Regions from separate parts of the Rhizobium sullae genome, predicted to be linked through region 2. Evidence: predicted binding sites of a transcription regulator. Region 2 holds the regulator's gene; the other holds the start of a gene.

Region 1 (7,338 bases), 410 kb from region 2:
ATCCCGGAGCCACTCCGCTTCCTCGAGCCGCGCGAAACCGAAACGCGCAAGATGCATGCGCTGGAAGAATACGGCCTGATGCATGTGAAGCTTTACGAGGACATCGCGCACAACGGCCGCATCTCCAAGACCTACGCCTATCCGGTGAAGGTCGCCGGGCGCTACGTCATGGACCCGTCGCCGACGCCGAAATTCGACAATCCGAAAATGCATATGTCCGACGCGCTACAGCTCTTCGGCGCTGGCCGCGAGAAACGCATCTACGCGGTTCCGCCCTATACCGAGGTCGTCAGCCTCGATTTCGAAGACTATCCGTTCGAGATTCAGCGCTTCGGCAAACCCTGCGCACTTTGTGGCGCAGAGGAGGTCTATCTCGACGAGGTAATTCTCGACGACAAGGGCGGACGCATGTTCGTCTGCTCCGATACCGACCATTGCGAAGACCGCCGCGAGCAGGGACATGCCGGCGAGATGCTTGCGCCGAAGGAGGCTGCGGAATGAGCGACACACCTCTTCTCAAAGTCAACGACGTTTCGAAATTCTACGGAAATCGTGTCGGCTGCCGCAATGTCTCCTTCGAGCTCTGGCCGGGCGAGGTGCTGGCCGTCGTCGGCGAGTCCGGTTCCGGAAAGACGACGCTACTTAACTGTATCTCGACGCGCTTGATGCCGACGACCGGTAGCGTCGAATATCACATGCGCGATGGAAGCTATCGCGATCTCTACCGCATGAACGAGGCGGAGCGCCGCTTCCTGATGCGCACTGATTGGGGATTCGTGCACCAGAATCCGGCCGACGGCTTGCGCATGACGGTGTCGGCCGGCGCCAATGTCGGCGAACGGCTGATGGCGATCGGCGACCGGCACTATGGCAAAATCCGCTCCACCGCCATCGACTGGCTGGAGCGTGTTGAAATCGACGCCGGCCGCATCGATGATCAGCCTCGCGCTTTCTCGGGCGGCATGCGCCAACGTCTGCAGATTGCCCGCAATCTCGTCACCAGCCCGCGGCTCGTCTTCATGGATGAGCCAACCGGCGGTCTCGACGTCTCGGTTCAGGCGCGCCTCCTCGATCTGGTTCGCGGTCTCGTCAACGATCTCGGCCTCTCGGCCATCATCGTCACCCACGATCTCGCCGTCGCGCGCCTGCTCTCGCATCGTATGATGGTGATGAAGGACGGCTATGTTATCGAACATGGCCTCACAGACCGGGTGCTCGACGACCCGCGCGAGCCCTACACACAATTGCTCGTCTCATCGATCCTGCAGGTCTGAAAGGCAACAACCATGGCAACGCCCCTCGTCGTTTCCGAAGTTTCGAAGTGCTTCACCATGCATTTGCGCGATAACATCAAACTTCCGGTCGTCTCTGACGTCGCCTTCTCCGTTGCCGCCGGCGAATGCGTCGTTCTCGGTGGTCCTTCGGGCATCGGCAAGAGTTCCCTGCTCAAGATGATTTATGGCAACTATGCCGTAGATACCGGACAGATCCTCGTCAGCCACATGGGCCGTGTCGTCGATCTCGCCGCTGCGGACCCGCGCACTGTCATCGATGTCCGCCGCCATACTCTCGGCTATGTCAGTCAGTTCCTTCGCACCGTTCCGCGTGTTGCCGCCATCGATGTCGTTGCCGAACCGCTGCTTGCCCGCGGAGAGACCGCTGCCACCGCACGCGAAAAAGCGGCGGCCCTGCTTGAAAAGCTGAACCTTCCCCAAGCGCTATGGCGGCTGCCGCCTGCGACTTTCTCGGGTGGCGAGCAGCAGCGTGTCAACATCGCTCGCGGTTTCATCACCGACCATACGGTCCTGCTGCTCGATGAGCCAACCGCTTCTCTCGACGCAAAAAATCGCGCCGTCGTCGTCGGCATGATCGCAGAGAAGAAAGAGGCGGGCGTAGCCCTTCTCGGCATATTCCATGATGAGGAAGTAAGAGAGGCGGTAGCCGACCGCATCCTCGACGTCCAGCAGTTTTCGCCGCGAAAGGCGCTTGCAGCATGAGCCGGAAGCTGGGCGACATGCCCTATATTCATGAGACCGCCTTCGTCAGCGATGCCACGCTTGGCCGTTATACGGAGATATCCGAACGCTGCCGGATCAGCGAAGTCGAATTCGGTGATTATTCCTACATCATGCAGGATGGCTCTATCTGGTGCGCGACCATCGGCAAGTTCGTAAATATTGCCGCCGCCGTCCGTATCAACGCGACCAACCATCCGACATGGCGCGCGACGTTGCATCACTTCACCTATCGCGCCGCAGACTATTGGCCGGATGCGAATATGGAGACGGATTTCTTCGAATGGCGACGCTCCGACCGCGTCGTCATCGGCCATGACGTATGGATCGGCCATGGGGCAACCATCTTGCCCGGCGTCACCGTCGGCAACGGCGCGGTGATCGGCGCAGGTGCCGTCGTCTCAAAGGACGTCGCGCCCTACACGATCGTCGGCGGCGTTCCCGCAAAGCTTATCCGCGAGCGTTTCTCCAGGGAAATCGGCGAGCGGATGGACAGACTTGCGTGGTGGGATTGGGAGCATTCGAAGCTGCGTTCAGCACTCGAGGATTTCCGGGCGCTTTCGGCGGAAGATTTCCTTAGCCGGCATAATAGCTAAAGGCCTGTTCATAAGGCCGATTGTCACAGCACTTACACAAAACTGACATTGGAGTTTCATCGAGCCCGACTAATGCACTCCTGACGCAGGCCCTTAGAATGCGAGGTAGAGCATGATGTTCGAACTGAAGGATGTCACCCGCCGTTTTGGTGCAAAGCTGGCCGTGGATTCCGTCACGCTCGACATGCCGCAGGGCCAGATGGTCGGCATCATCGGGCGCTCGGGCGCGGGGAAATCCACGCTGCTTCGCATGATCAACCGGCTGCAGGAGCCGACTTCCGGATCCATTCGTTTCGGCGGCGTCGAAGTCTCCGCCCTTCGCGGCGAGGCCTTGCGCAACTGGCAGCGCGATTGCGCGATGATCTTTCAGCAGTTCAATCTCGTCCCGCGCCTCGACGTTCTGACCAATGTCATGCTCGGCCGCCTCAATCACCGCCCGACCATGCTGAGCCTCCTCAACATCTTTAGCCGCGACGAGCGCATTCATGCGATTGCGGCCCTGGAACGCCTCGGCATCGAGCAGACGGCGCTGCAGACCGCCGGCACGCTTTCCGGCGGCCAGCAGCAGCGGGTGGCGATCGCGCGCGCCCTGATGCAGAACCCGAAGATGGTGCTCGCCGACGAGCCGATCGCCTCGCTCGATCCGCTGAACGCCAAGATCGTCATGGATGCGCTGCGCGACATCAACGAGCGCGAGGGCATCACCGTCATCACCAACCTGCATACGCTCGATACGGCACGCAATTATTGCGAGCGCATCGTCGGCATGGCCGCTGGCCGCGTCGTTTTCGACGGCAAGCCTTCAGAGCTGACAGCGGCTGCGGTCAAGGAAATCTACGGCACCGACAAGGATGGCGCCGGCATCGACGAGACCATGACGTCCACCTCGATCAAAATTCCCGCGCCAGCCGCGGTTCAAGCATCCGCCGGCCTGCAACCGGTTGCCCTGGCAGGCCTCTGAGGGAGACGGCCGTGATCGATTGCCTGCCTCAAGGGCACACTTCTTCGTAACAGCAAGACCACCGGGGAACCGGTTAATCAGGAGAGACCCATGTTGAAGAAAGCACTCTTTGCCGCGACAGCGCTTCTGGCGCTTGCCGGCGCTGCCGCCGCCGAAGACCTCAAGGAGTTCCGCGTCGGTATTCTCGGCGGCGAAAACGAAGCTGACCGCCTGCGCAACTACCAGTGCATGGTCGACAAGCTGCCATCCGTTCTCGGCGTGGAAAAGGTTTCACTGTTCCCGGCCGCCGATTATGACGGCGTCATCCAGGGCTTGCTCGGCGGCACACTTGACTATGCCGAACTCGGCGCATCCGGCTATGCCAAGATCTACCTTGCAAACTCGAAGGCTGTGGAGCCGATCCTGACCACGGTTCAGACCGACGGCTCCATGGGCTACTACTCGATCATGGTTGCCCGCAAGGATTCGGGCATGACGAAGGTCACCGACATCAAGGGCAAGAAGCTCGGCTTCGCCGATCCGGACTCCACTTCCGGCTACCTCATCCCCACGGTCACCCTGCCGGAAGCCCTCGGCGGCAAGCCCGTCAAGGAACTCGTGGCTTCGACGGGCTTCGGCGGCGGCCATGAGAACCTCGTTCTCGAAGTGCTGAAGGGCACCTTGGATGCCGGTACGACCTTCGGCTCCGGCATCGGCGATTTCAAGGACGGCTACACCTCCGGCAATCTTCGCAAGATGGTCGACAAGGGGGTCCTCAACATGGACGATCTGGTCGAACTCTGGAAGTCTCCGCTGATCCCGAACGGCCCGGTCGTTGTCCGCACTTCCATGAACGACGATATGAAAGCCAAGTTCAAGAAGTTCATGATGGACCTGCCGACGAGCGACGCTGCATGCTTCTCGGCTATTCAGGGCGGTGACTTCAAGGGCTTCGCTGAAGTCAATGCGGACTTCTACAAGCCGATCATCGACGCCCGCAAGGCCACGATCGGCGGCTGATCGCCCACAATTACGACAGCGCCGCCGACGGGATGCCGCCGGCGGCGCTTTCATGTTGAGTCCACCTCGTGTGCGGAAGGGGATAACGGGATGACGTCCACCACACTGCAGCCGTTTCTGAGCGAGACAGGGGCGCTTGTCGAACGCCATTGGCAGGAGCTCGCAGCTCGCCGCCGGCTTTATACCGTTTTCAGCCTCGCAATCCTGATCCTCGCTCTGAGCGGGTCCCTCTGGTTCGCCAACGAGACCAACTCGGGGAAATTCCTGGATCGGCTGCCGCACCTTTTCGATTTCGTCGGCGATCTCGTTCCGCGGGACGGCATGGAAATCTGGCGCGCCATGTTCGACCTCCCTTCGCCCTACTATGATGGCAGCCTCCAGTACGATTATCCGGACGGCCGGCACTACATCACCGGAAGTTTCTATATTCCGGAATATTTCTACAAGATGGCAGAGACGCTGAACATCGCGATCTTTTCTACTGTCATCGGCCTGTTTTTCGGCTTCATCCTGTCCTTCATCGCCGCGAAAAACATGACCCGCAATATCTGGATACGCGGCATGGCGCGACGCTTCATGGAAATCCTCAGGGCTTTTCCCGAAGTTGTTCTCGCCGGCTTCTTCCTTGCAATCCTCTCTCTCGGCCCCCTTCCCGCTGTCATCGCAGTGTCGATCCATACGATCGGAGCACTTGGCAAGCTGTTTTTTGAGGTCATTGAAAATGCCGACATGAAGCCCGATGAGGGATTGAAGGCCGTGGGAGGCAACTGGATTGAGCGCGCATGGTTCGGCATGGTCCCGCAGGTGCTGCCGAACTTCATGAGTTATTTCCTGCTGCGCCTCGAAATCAATGTCCGAGCCTCCACCGTCATCGGTGCCGTCGGCGGCGGCGGCATCGGTGAGCAGTTGCGCCTGTCGATCAGCCGCGGACACGAGGCTAAGACCTTGGCGATCATCATATTGCTGCTGCTGACAGTCATCGCTGTCGACCAGTTCTCGGCCTGGCTGAGGCGCAAGCTGGTGGGCGACCATGCATTTCAGACCATTGGATAAGGACCGCGCCATGCCCTCCCTGAATGCCGCCGAAATGGAACGTATCGCCGCCGGGCATCCGGAAATCTTCAACCGCTCCGTCTGGCGGCGGTTTCAGGTTCCGCTCATCGTGGCCGCCCTCGTTCTCTACGTCTTTTATGCCTGGTGGTTTTTCGCAGCCGGAAAAGTATTCGGCGAGGCCAACTGGGGTATCGCCGGCAATTATCTGGCCGACTGGGTTTCTTACGAGATCCGTCCCGATATAGAGATCAATCCCGACGGCAGCATGCGGATCACGTATTCGCGCTTCGATCCCATCGGCCCCAATCCGAACCCTGATTGGTTGGAGGCGAAACGCGAAATCGTTAGCCGCACAATCGAAGCTCCGACGACGGCACCCAGTACGACTGCGCCGTCCGCTCCATCCTCAAGCTTCAATTTCATGGCCGGCGCCTCGCAGCAGCAGGCAGCTCCCGCAGAGGCGGCCAGAACCGACGTACGCGCGGAGGAAGTCGTCACCGAAGCGCTGGTCCACATGGGCGCGTCACGAACAGCGGAGATCCGCCCGAACGAGGTTGTCCTGACACGCAACGACGAACGCGTGACCCTGACTTTGGATACAACCGCGGAACGGGTGACCGCCCAAGGCAACCTTCCGGAATGGGTGGAGCAGCGCTCTCCAGGGGGGCGCGTGATCGCATACTTCGGCCTTTCCGGTTGGGCGGAGATCTCCTCCGACCGCGTGAGGGTCCACAAGCGCTTCCTGGGTTGGGCGAACTTCGTGTTCGACACCAATTCAGCTTTCTTCGGCAAGTCTGCCGGTGAAGTGGCCTCTTTGGTCCTGTCGAGCGAACACCTCGATCCGAGGCAGAGCAATCTGTCGCTCGCCTGGAACGACTTCCTCTACAATCCCTCCTGGCAACATCTCGACGTGTGGACAAAACTGCTGCAGACGGTTGTCATGGCCTTTGTCGGCACGCTGTTTGCCATGCTCGTCGCCTTCCCACTGTCCTTCATCGCCGCGAGGAACATTTTCCGCAATCGGCCGGCCAATCAGCTGACAAAGCGATTCTTCGACTTTCTGCGCTCGGTGGATATGCTGATCTGGGCGCTGTTCTTTACCCGGGCGTTCGGACCTGGTCCTCTCGCCGGCATTTCAGCCATCTTCTTCACCGATACGGGAAGCCTTGGCAAACTTTACTCGGAAGCGCTCGAAAACATCGATGACAAGCAGCGCGAGGGCGTGAAATCGGTAGGGGCACATCCAGTTACGGTGCAGCGATATGGTGTGGTACCGCAGGTGATGCCGATTTTTGCTTCTCAGGCGCTCTATTTCTGGGAGTCCAATACCCGTTCCGCCACCGTTATTGGTGCGGTCGGTGCCGGGGGCATCGGTCTGAAGCTCTGGGAGGCCATGCGCACCAATTCCGACTGGGAAAATGTCGCCTATATGGTCATCCTGATCCTGATCGTCGTCTTCTTGTTCGATGCCGCATCAAACGCACTCCGCCAACGGCTGATGGGCACGAAAGCGCATTAAAAGTTGATGGGGCGGCAGCCTCATCATCATTCTGTCACGGAAATCTTTTAGCCGGGAGCCTGCTTGCGGTCCGCGGCCAAATCACTGACATTGCGGCCCCTGCTTGAACATATTTTCAGGACAAGAACATTGCGCTACGCCCTTTATTTTACGCCGCCAAAGGACGATCCTCTGACCGGCGCCGCCTCGATCTGG
Region 2 (7,338 bases):
TAGTCATGAACATGTTGACTGAAGCAGCAGTTGAGAAGGCTCTGGACCAGAAAATGAATACGATCCCGTACAAGATGATCGGCCAGGACGTGTCGGTCTACTACGGCGATAAGCGTGCGCTTTTCGACGTGAAGCTAAACATCCGCGAGAACACGGTTACCGCGCTCATCGGCCCCTCCGGCTGCGGCAAGTCTACCTTCCTGCGCAGCCTCAACCGCATGAACGATACGATCGACAACTGCCGCGTGACAGGCAAGATCACGCTTGATGGCGAGGATATCTACGATCCGGATATCGACGTCGTGGAGCTCCGCGCCCGCGTCGGCATGGTCTTCCAGAAACCGAACCCGTTCCCGAAGACGATCTACGAGAACGTCAGCTACGGGCCACGTATCCATGGCCTGGCAAAGTCGAAGGCGGACTTGGACCAGATCGTCGAGCAGTCGCTGCAGCGCGCCGGCCTTTGGAACGAAGTCAAGGATCGCCTGCATGAATCCGGCACCGGCCTGTCCGGCGGCCAGCAGCAGCGTCTGTGCATCGCGCGTGCCGTTGCCGTGAGCCCGGAAGTCATCCTGATGGACGAACCGTGCTCGGCGCTCGATCCGATTGCGACTGCCAAGGTCGAAGAGCTGATCCATGAGCTGCGCGAGAACTTCACCATCGTCATCGTGACGCACTCGATGCAGCAGGCGGCCCGCGTTTCGCAGCGGACCGCTATGTTCCACCTCGGCAATCTCGTCGAGGAGAACGACACCGACAAGATGTTCACCAACCCGGACGACCCCCGCACCCAGGATTACATCATGGGCCGCTTCGGCTGAGTTGCGGCGTTCAGGCTATTCAAGGACAATTCCCATGGCATCGACCCATATCTTTTCTGCCTATGACGACGATTTGAAGTTCCTGACCCGCCGCATCTCGGAAATGGGTGGGCTTGCCGAGCAGATGGTGTCCGACGCTGTCCGCGCGCTGGTCAACGGCGATACGGCTCTGGCCCAGAAGGTCATCTCCGACGACGTGATCCTCGATCATGCCGAACGCGAGATCGGCGACAAGGCGGTCGTCACCATTGCCCGCCGCCAGCCGATGGCCTCCGATCTTCGCGAGATCATGGGCTCGATCCGTATCGCAGCCGACCTTGAGCGCGTCGGCGATCTCGGCAAGAACACGGCCAAGCGCGTCATCGCGGTACAAAGCACCGGCGTTCCGCGTAAGCTCGCCCGCGGCCTCGAGCATCTTTCCGAGCTCGCCCTCGTCCAGCTCAAGGAAGTGCTCGACGTCTATACGACCCGTGCCGCCGACAGGGCGAAGTCGATCCGCGAGCGCGACGAGGAAATCGACGCGATGTACACTTCGCTGTTTCGCGAGCTTCTGACCTACATGATGGAAGATCCGCGCAACATCACCAGCTGCACGCATCTTCTCTTCTGCGCCAAGAACATCGAGCGCATCGGCGACCATGCCACCAACATTGCCGAAACGATCTATTACATGGCGACCGGCGCCCAGCCGGAAGGCGAACGTCCGAAGGACGATACTGCCAACACCGTCGGCGCGGTGACGGAATGACAATTCTGAACCCGCCCTCAGGAGACAGAAGCGAATGATCCCGAGAGTTGCAGTCGTTGAAGACGAAGAGGCACTGAGTGTGCTTCTTCGCTATAACCTTGAGGCCGAAGGTTTCGAGGTCGATACCATCCTGCGTGGCGACGAGGCCGAAATCCGGCTTCAGGAGCGCACGCCGGACCTTTTGATCCTCGATTGGATGCTGCCGGGCGTATCGGGCATAGAGCTTTGCCGCCGCCTGCGCATGCGTCCGGAGACCGAGCGCCTGCCGATCATCATGCTGACGGCGCGCGGCGAGGAAAGCGAGCGTGTGCGCGGCCTTTCGACCGGCGCCGACGACTATGTCGTCAAGCCGTTTTCGACGCCGGAGCTCGTTGCCCGCGTCAGGGCGATGCTGCGCCGCGCCAAGCCTGAGGTGCTCTCGACGGTGCTGAAATGCGGCGACATCGAACTCGACCGCGAAACGCATCGTGTTCACCGCAAAAGCCGCGAAGTTCGCCTCGGCCCCACCGAATTCCGCCTCCTGGAATTCCTGATGTCGTCGCCCGGCCGCGTTTTCTCGCGTTCGCAGCTTCTGGACGGTGTCTGGGGCCACGACATTTATGTCGACGAGCGCACCGTCGACGTCCATGTCGGCCGGCTGCGCAAGGCGCTGAACTTCTCCAACATGCAGGATGTCATCCGCACCGTCCGCGGTGCCGGATATTCCATGGAATCCTGATTGCCGCTTCCATTGCCGGGCATAAAAAAACGGGCCTGCGAGGCCCGTTTCCGTTTGTCATTTATCCGGCTCAGTTTGCGCGGGCTGCTGTCCTGCGGCGCTCGTTGACCGGCTGATAGGCAAGGCGCGCATGATAGCTGCAGTAGGGTGAAGAGTCCGGGCTGTCGCAACCGCAGAAGTGGAAATCATCCTTCAGCGGATCGCCGACCGGCCACTTGCAGGTGCGTTCCGTAAGTTCCGTCAGTCCGAGGCGGCGGGAGATCGGCACAACCACGTTTGCGGCCGGACGATAGCTTACCTCCTCCATGAGATCGATTTCGATCTCTTCCTTGAGCATCGTTGCGCCCTGCTGGCGCGTGACGGTGCGGGTCGCGATCCGCGATGCATAGTTCGGTGCGCGCGGAGCCGAGGTATTGCGCTTCGGCGCTCGTGCGGCCGCCGCGGTGCCACCGGCCTTGGCGCGGCCCGGAAGGCTAAGCCTGTGGACCTTGCCGATCACCGCGTTCCTGCTCACTCCGCCGAGCTGCGCAGCGATCTGGCTCGCGCTCAGTCCTTCGGACCAAAGCTTCTTGAGTTTTTCGACTCGCTCGTCTGTCCAGTTCATGCCCTGTCTCCGCCGTTTAGCGTTGTGAAGGCAGAATCCCCCACCCTTGCTCCGGATACATCCGAAGCAGGAAACGCCTGACCAATTGTGGTGACTAGTTCCGCCGCATGCAGTCTAGTAATTGAGTTTTAACCTAGTGTGAGGCTGACTCCGTGACAAGAGTCGCGGGAATCCGGATGAATCGAATTTCAAGTTTTCCCCAACTTGCTTCCCGAGCGAGTCATTTCTGCAACATTAGCTGTTGATAAATGACCTCGTTCGGGGAGGTGGTCCCATGGCGCACGAAGCCCGCAGTTTTGTTGACATCGCGGTGCGAAACGTCAATAGTGGCACTCGCCGCCGAAAGGCGGCATTTTTAATTTTTCGGACCCGGTTTTTAGCCGGAGTCTGGTTGCCCTAACGATGACAGGAGATCGCGCCATGGCTCAAGCCGCGCCGCTATATGACACCTATTCTCGCGCCCCTTTGCGGTTCGAGCGAGGTGAGGGCGTTTGGCTGATCACTGAAGGCGGCGAACGATATCTGGATTTTGGCGCAGGCGTTGCAGTGACTTCCGTCGGCCACGGCAATCCGCATGTCGTCGAAGCCCTGAAGGCGCAGGCCGACAAGGTTTGGCACCTGTCGAATATCTATGAAATTCCCGGCCAGGAAGCGCTTGCCAAGCGGCTGACCGACGTCACCTTCGCCGACAAGGTGTTCTTCACCAATTCCGGCGCCGAGGCGCTGGAATGCGCGATCAAGACCGCGCGCCGCTATCAGTATTCCAACGGTCATCCCGAGCGCTTCCACATCATCACCTTCGAAGGCGCCTTTCATGGCCGCACGCTGGCGACAATCGCCGCCGGCGGCCAGGAGAAGTATCTCGAGGGCTTCGGCCCGAAGGCGCCGGGCTTCGATCAGGTTCCCTTCGGCGATATCGAGGCGGTCCGCGCAGCGATCACCGATGCGACCGCCGGCATCCTCGTAGAGCCGGTGCAGGGCGAGGGCGGGGTCCGTCCGGCGACGAATGAGTTCATGAAGGCGCTCCGCCAGATCTGCGATGAGAAGGGTCTGCTGCTGATCCTCGATGAGGTCCAGACTGGCGTTGGCCGTACCGGCAAACTCTTTGCTCACGAATGGTCGGGTGTCACGCCGGATATCATGGCGGTAGCGAAGGGTATCGGCGGCGGCTTCCCGCTCGGCGCCTGCCTGGCGACCGCGGATGCCGCCTCCGGCATGAAGGCCGGCACGCATGGCTCCACCTATGGCGGCAATCCGCTTGCCATGGCGGTCGGCAGCGCGGTGCTCGACGTCATCCTCGCCGACGGCTTTCTGCAGCATGTCCGCGATGTGGCACTCGTCTTCCGCCAGGGCCTTGCCTCGCTGAAGGATCGCTATCCGGATATCATCGAAGATGTGCGCGGCGAAGGCCTGATGCTCGGCATCAAGGCTGCCGTCCCGTCTTCCGAACTGTTGCAGGCCATTCGTGCTGCTCATCTTCTAGGCATTCCGGCGGGCGATAATGTCATCCGTCTCCTTCCGCCTCTAGTCGTCACGGCGGAGGAAGCCCGCGAGGGCCTTGCCCGCGTCGAGCGCGCTGCCGAAAGCATTCGCGCGGCAAAAACCAGGAAGACGGCTTGAACGGATAACGCCCCTCAAGGCGCATACAGGTAAGAACGACATGGCTTCCCCCAAACACTTTCTCGATCTCTCGGCGGTAACTGCATCCGATCTCAGAGCCATCATGGATGATGCGATCGTCCGCAAGCAGGCCTTCAAGGCGGGCAAAGGCGATAAGCCGCTCGCGGGTAAGATGCTGGCGATGATCTTCGAGAAACCCTCTACGCGCACACGCGTTTCCTTCGATGTCGGCATGCGTCAACTCGGTGGCGAAACGCTTTTCCTCTCCGGCACGGAGATGCAGCTTGGCCGCGCCGAGACGATCGGCGATACGGCCAAGGTGCTCTCGCGCTATGTCGATGCGATCATGGTCCGCACGACGGAGCACCACCGCATGCTGGAGCTCGCCGAACATGCGACGGTGCCGGTCATCAACGCGCTGACGGACGACACGCATCCCTGCCAGATCATGGCAGATATCATGACCTTCGAGGAGCATCGCGGTCCGATCAGGGGCAAGACGATTGCCTGGACCGGCGATGGCAACAACGTACTGCACTCGCTGGTCGAAGGTGCGGCCCGTTTTGGCTATCGCATGAATATGGCTGTGCCTCTTGGTTCCGAGCCCAAGGATCACTATCTCAACTGGGCCCGCAATGAGGGCGCCGAAATCATGCTTGGCCATGACGCCGACCGTGCGGTCGAAGGCGCCGATTGTGTGGTAACCGATACCTGGGTCTCCATGAATCAGGAACATCGGGCCCGCGGTCACAACGTCTTCCAGCCCTATCAGGTCAATTCGGCTTTGATGGCGAAGGCCGGCAAGGATGCATTGTTCATGCATTGCCTGCCCGCCCATCGCGGCGAGGAAGTGACGGATGATGTGATCGATGGCCCGCAATCCGTGGTCTTCGATGAGGCGGAGAACCGTCTTCATGCGCAAAAGTCGATTCTTGCATGGTGCCTGGGCGCGATCTGAACCATACTGGGCGCCACGTCTGGCCTGATGGCCTCGTGGCGGCACGGGCGAAAAGACCTCTGGTCTGCCGCCTGGACTACTAGGAGTAAGACCATGGCAGAAATTGCAAGTGCTCTCGGCGAGTTCGATTTCGCTGGCGATGATCACGTAGTCCCATTTCAGGTAGAAGGCCTCGATGTGCGTGGCCGCGCCGTCCAACTCGGGCCTATGCTGGATGCGATCCTCGCGCGCCATCATTATCCTGCACCCGTCGCCCGGCTGCTTGCTGAAGTTATCGTGCTGACGGTACTTCTCGGGACGTCCCTCAAGTTCGAAGGCAAATTTACGGTGCAGACAAAAGGCGACGGCCCTGTCGATCTTCTCGTTGCCGATTTCTCGACGCCGCAGAATGTGCGCGCCTATGCACGCTTCGATCAGGCCTTGCTCGACAAGGCGGTCGCTGCCGGCGAAACCGAGCCGGAACAGCTTCTCGGCAAGGGCGTGCTGGCTTTCACGATCGACCAGGGCAAGTTCAGCCAGCCCTATCAGGGCATCGTGGCGCTTGACGGCACCTCGCTCGAAGATATCGCCGGCACCTATTTCCGGCAGTCGGAGCAAATCCCGACGCGCGTCCGCCTAGCGGCTGCCGAACTGTTCGATCGCGACCAGGCGGGCCAGCCGCGCCACCGCTGGCGGGCGGGCGGGCTCATTGCCCAATTCTTGCCGGAAGCGCCGGAGCGTATGCGTCAGCCCGACCTCCACGGCGGCGACGGCGATAACGCCGCTCTGGCACACAAGGAAGACGACACCTGGACCGAAGCGCGCGCGCTGGTCGACACCATCGATGCGGACGAACTGACGGATCCGCAGGTCGGCATCGAACGCCTGCTCTTCCGCCTCTTTCACGAGCGCGGAGTGCGTGTTTTCGGTACCCGGGAAGTCATTGATCGCTGCAGTTGCTCGCGCGACAAGATCAAGAACGTGCTGAAGGGCTTTTCTGAGGAAGAGATCGATGCCAGTCAGGAGAACGGCGAGATTGCCGTCACTTGCGAGTTCTGCTCCACGACCTATCGTTTTGAAGTCGTGGAAGTCGCATCGGCTGCCGAGTGATCAGTTCAGCACTCTGAGCAGCCCGGGGGAGTCCAGCGAGAAGGCGGGTATTTCGACATCGAAAAGCTCGCCGTCATCCGTTTCCATCTGGTAATGGCCGAACATGAGGCCGGAGGGCGTATCGAGCGGACAGCCGGATGAGTATTCGTAGGTATCGCCGGGTTCCAGCCGGGGCTGCTCGCCCACGACGCCCGGGCCACTCACTTCGTCCACGATGCCGCTCTGATCGGTGATGTTCCAGTAGCGATTGATGAGCCGCACGGTCAGGTCCGATTTATTGCTGATAACGATCCGGTAGCCCCAGACATAGCGATCGTCGTCCGGATCGGATTGCTCCTCCAGATAAAAGGGCTCGACGACGACTTCGATATCTCGTGTGAGGGCGCGGTACATGCCTTACACCATAGCCAAGATATGTTACCCGTATCTTATGCAGCGCTCGATCCGTCAAGAAACGGCACATGCATCATCCTTCAAACAGCGTGATTACACGTCGTTTCGAACATTAATCCTAATTATCAAAGTTCATTTCCGCATTGAAGCAAGACTCTTGCGCTATTTATTAGGTGGAGCATCCGGCCGGGCCGGCAAGGTCCGGCCGTCGCTATTGCAAGTTCAGGACCTAACCTTTGAAAGAGCCTGAGCGAAATCTTCGATCAGGTCTTCTGCATCCTCGATGCCGAGCGAAAGGCGAACCGTGCCGGCGGAAATGCCGAGTTCCGCGCGCGCTTCGTCGGTCAGGTTCTTGTGCGTCGTGGTTGCCGGATGGGTGATCAGGCT

What was found. The regulator PhoB, encoded in region 2, activates phosphate uptake and scavenging genes when phosphate is short. The targets are predictions, from matches to a motif close to TGTCATNNANCTGTCAT.
Region 1: the regulator PhoB is predicted to act here: its motif matches at 2,655-2,671, upstream of phnC (phosphonate ABC transporter ATP-binding protein).

What each region holds. Positions count from the first base shown of each region.
Region 1 is NZ_CP104143.1:3,874,338-3,881,675, reverse strand. It holds gene N2599_RS19170 (alpha-D-ribose 1-methylphosphonate 5-phosphate C-P-lyase PhnJ) at 1-501, shown strand, start outside; gene phnK (phosphonate C-P lyase system protein PhnK) at 498-1,274, shown strand; gene phnL (phosphonate C-P lyase system protein PhnL) at 1,287-1,997, shown strand; gene N2599_RS19155 (DapH/DapD/GlmU-related protein) at 1,994-2,611, shown strand; gene phnC (phosphonate ABC transporter ATP-binding protein) at 2,727-3,572, shown strand; gene phnD (phosphonate ABC transporter substrate-binding protein) at 3,663-4,571, shown strand; gene phnE (phosphonate ABC transporter, permease protein PhnE) at 4,662-5,624, shown strand; gene phnE (phosphonate ABC transporter, permease protein PhnE) at 5,635-7,143, shown strand; gene N2599_RS19130 (DUF1045 domain-containing protein) at 7,273-7,338, shown strand, end outside.
Region 2 is NZ_CP104143.1:147,039-154,376, forward strand. It holds gene pstB (phosphate ABC transporter ATP-binding protein PstB) at 6-821, shown strand; gene phoU (phosphate signaling complex protein PhoU) at 856-1,569, shown strand; gene phoB (phosphate regulon transcriptional regulator PhoB) at 1,604-2,287, shown strand; gene N2599_RS00735 (GcrA family cell cycle regulator) at 2,358-2,891, opposite strand; gene N2599_RS00740 (aspartate aminotransferase family protein) at 3,312-4,511, shown strand; gene argF (ornithine carbamoyltransferase) at 4,552-5,469, shown strand; gene N2599_RS00750 (Hsp33 family molecular chaperone) at 5,563-6,558, shown strand; gene apaG (Co2+/Mg2+ efflux facilitator ApaG/CorD) at 6,559-6,951, opposite strand; gene N2599_RS00760 (O-succinylhomoserine sulfhydrylase) at 7,174-7,338, opposite strand, start outside.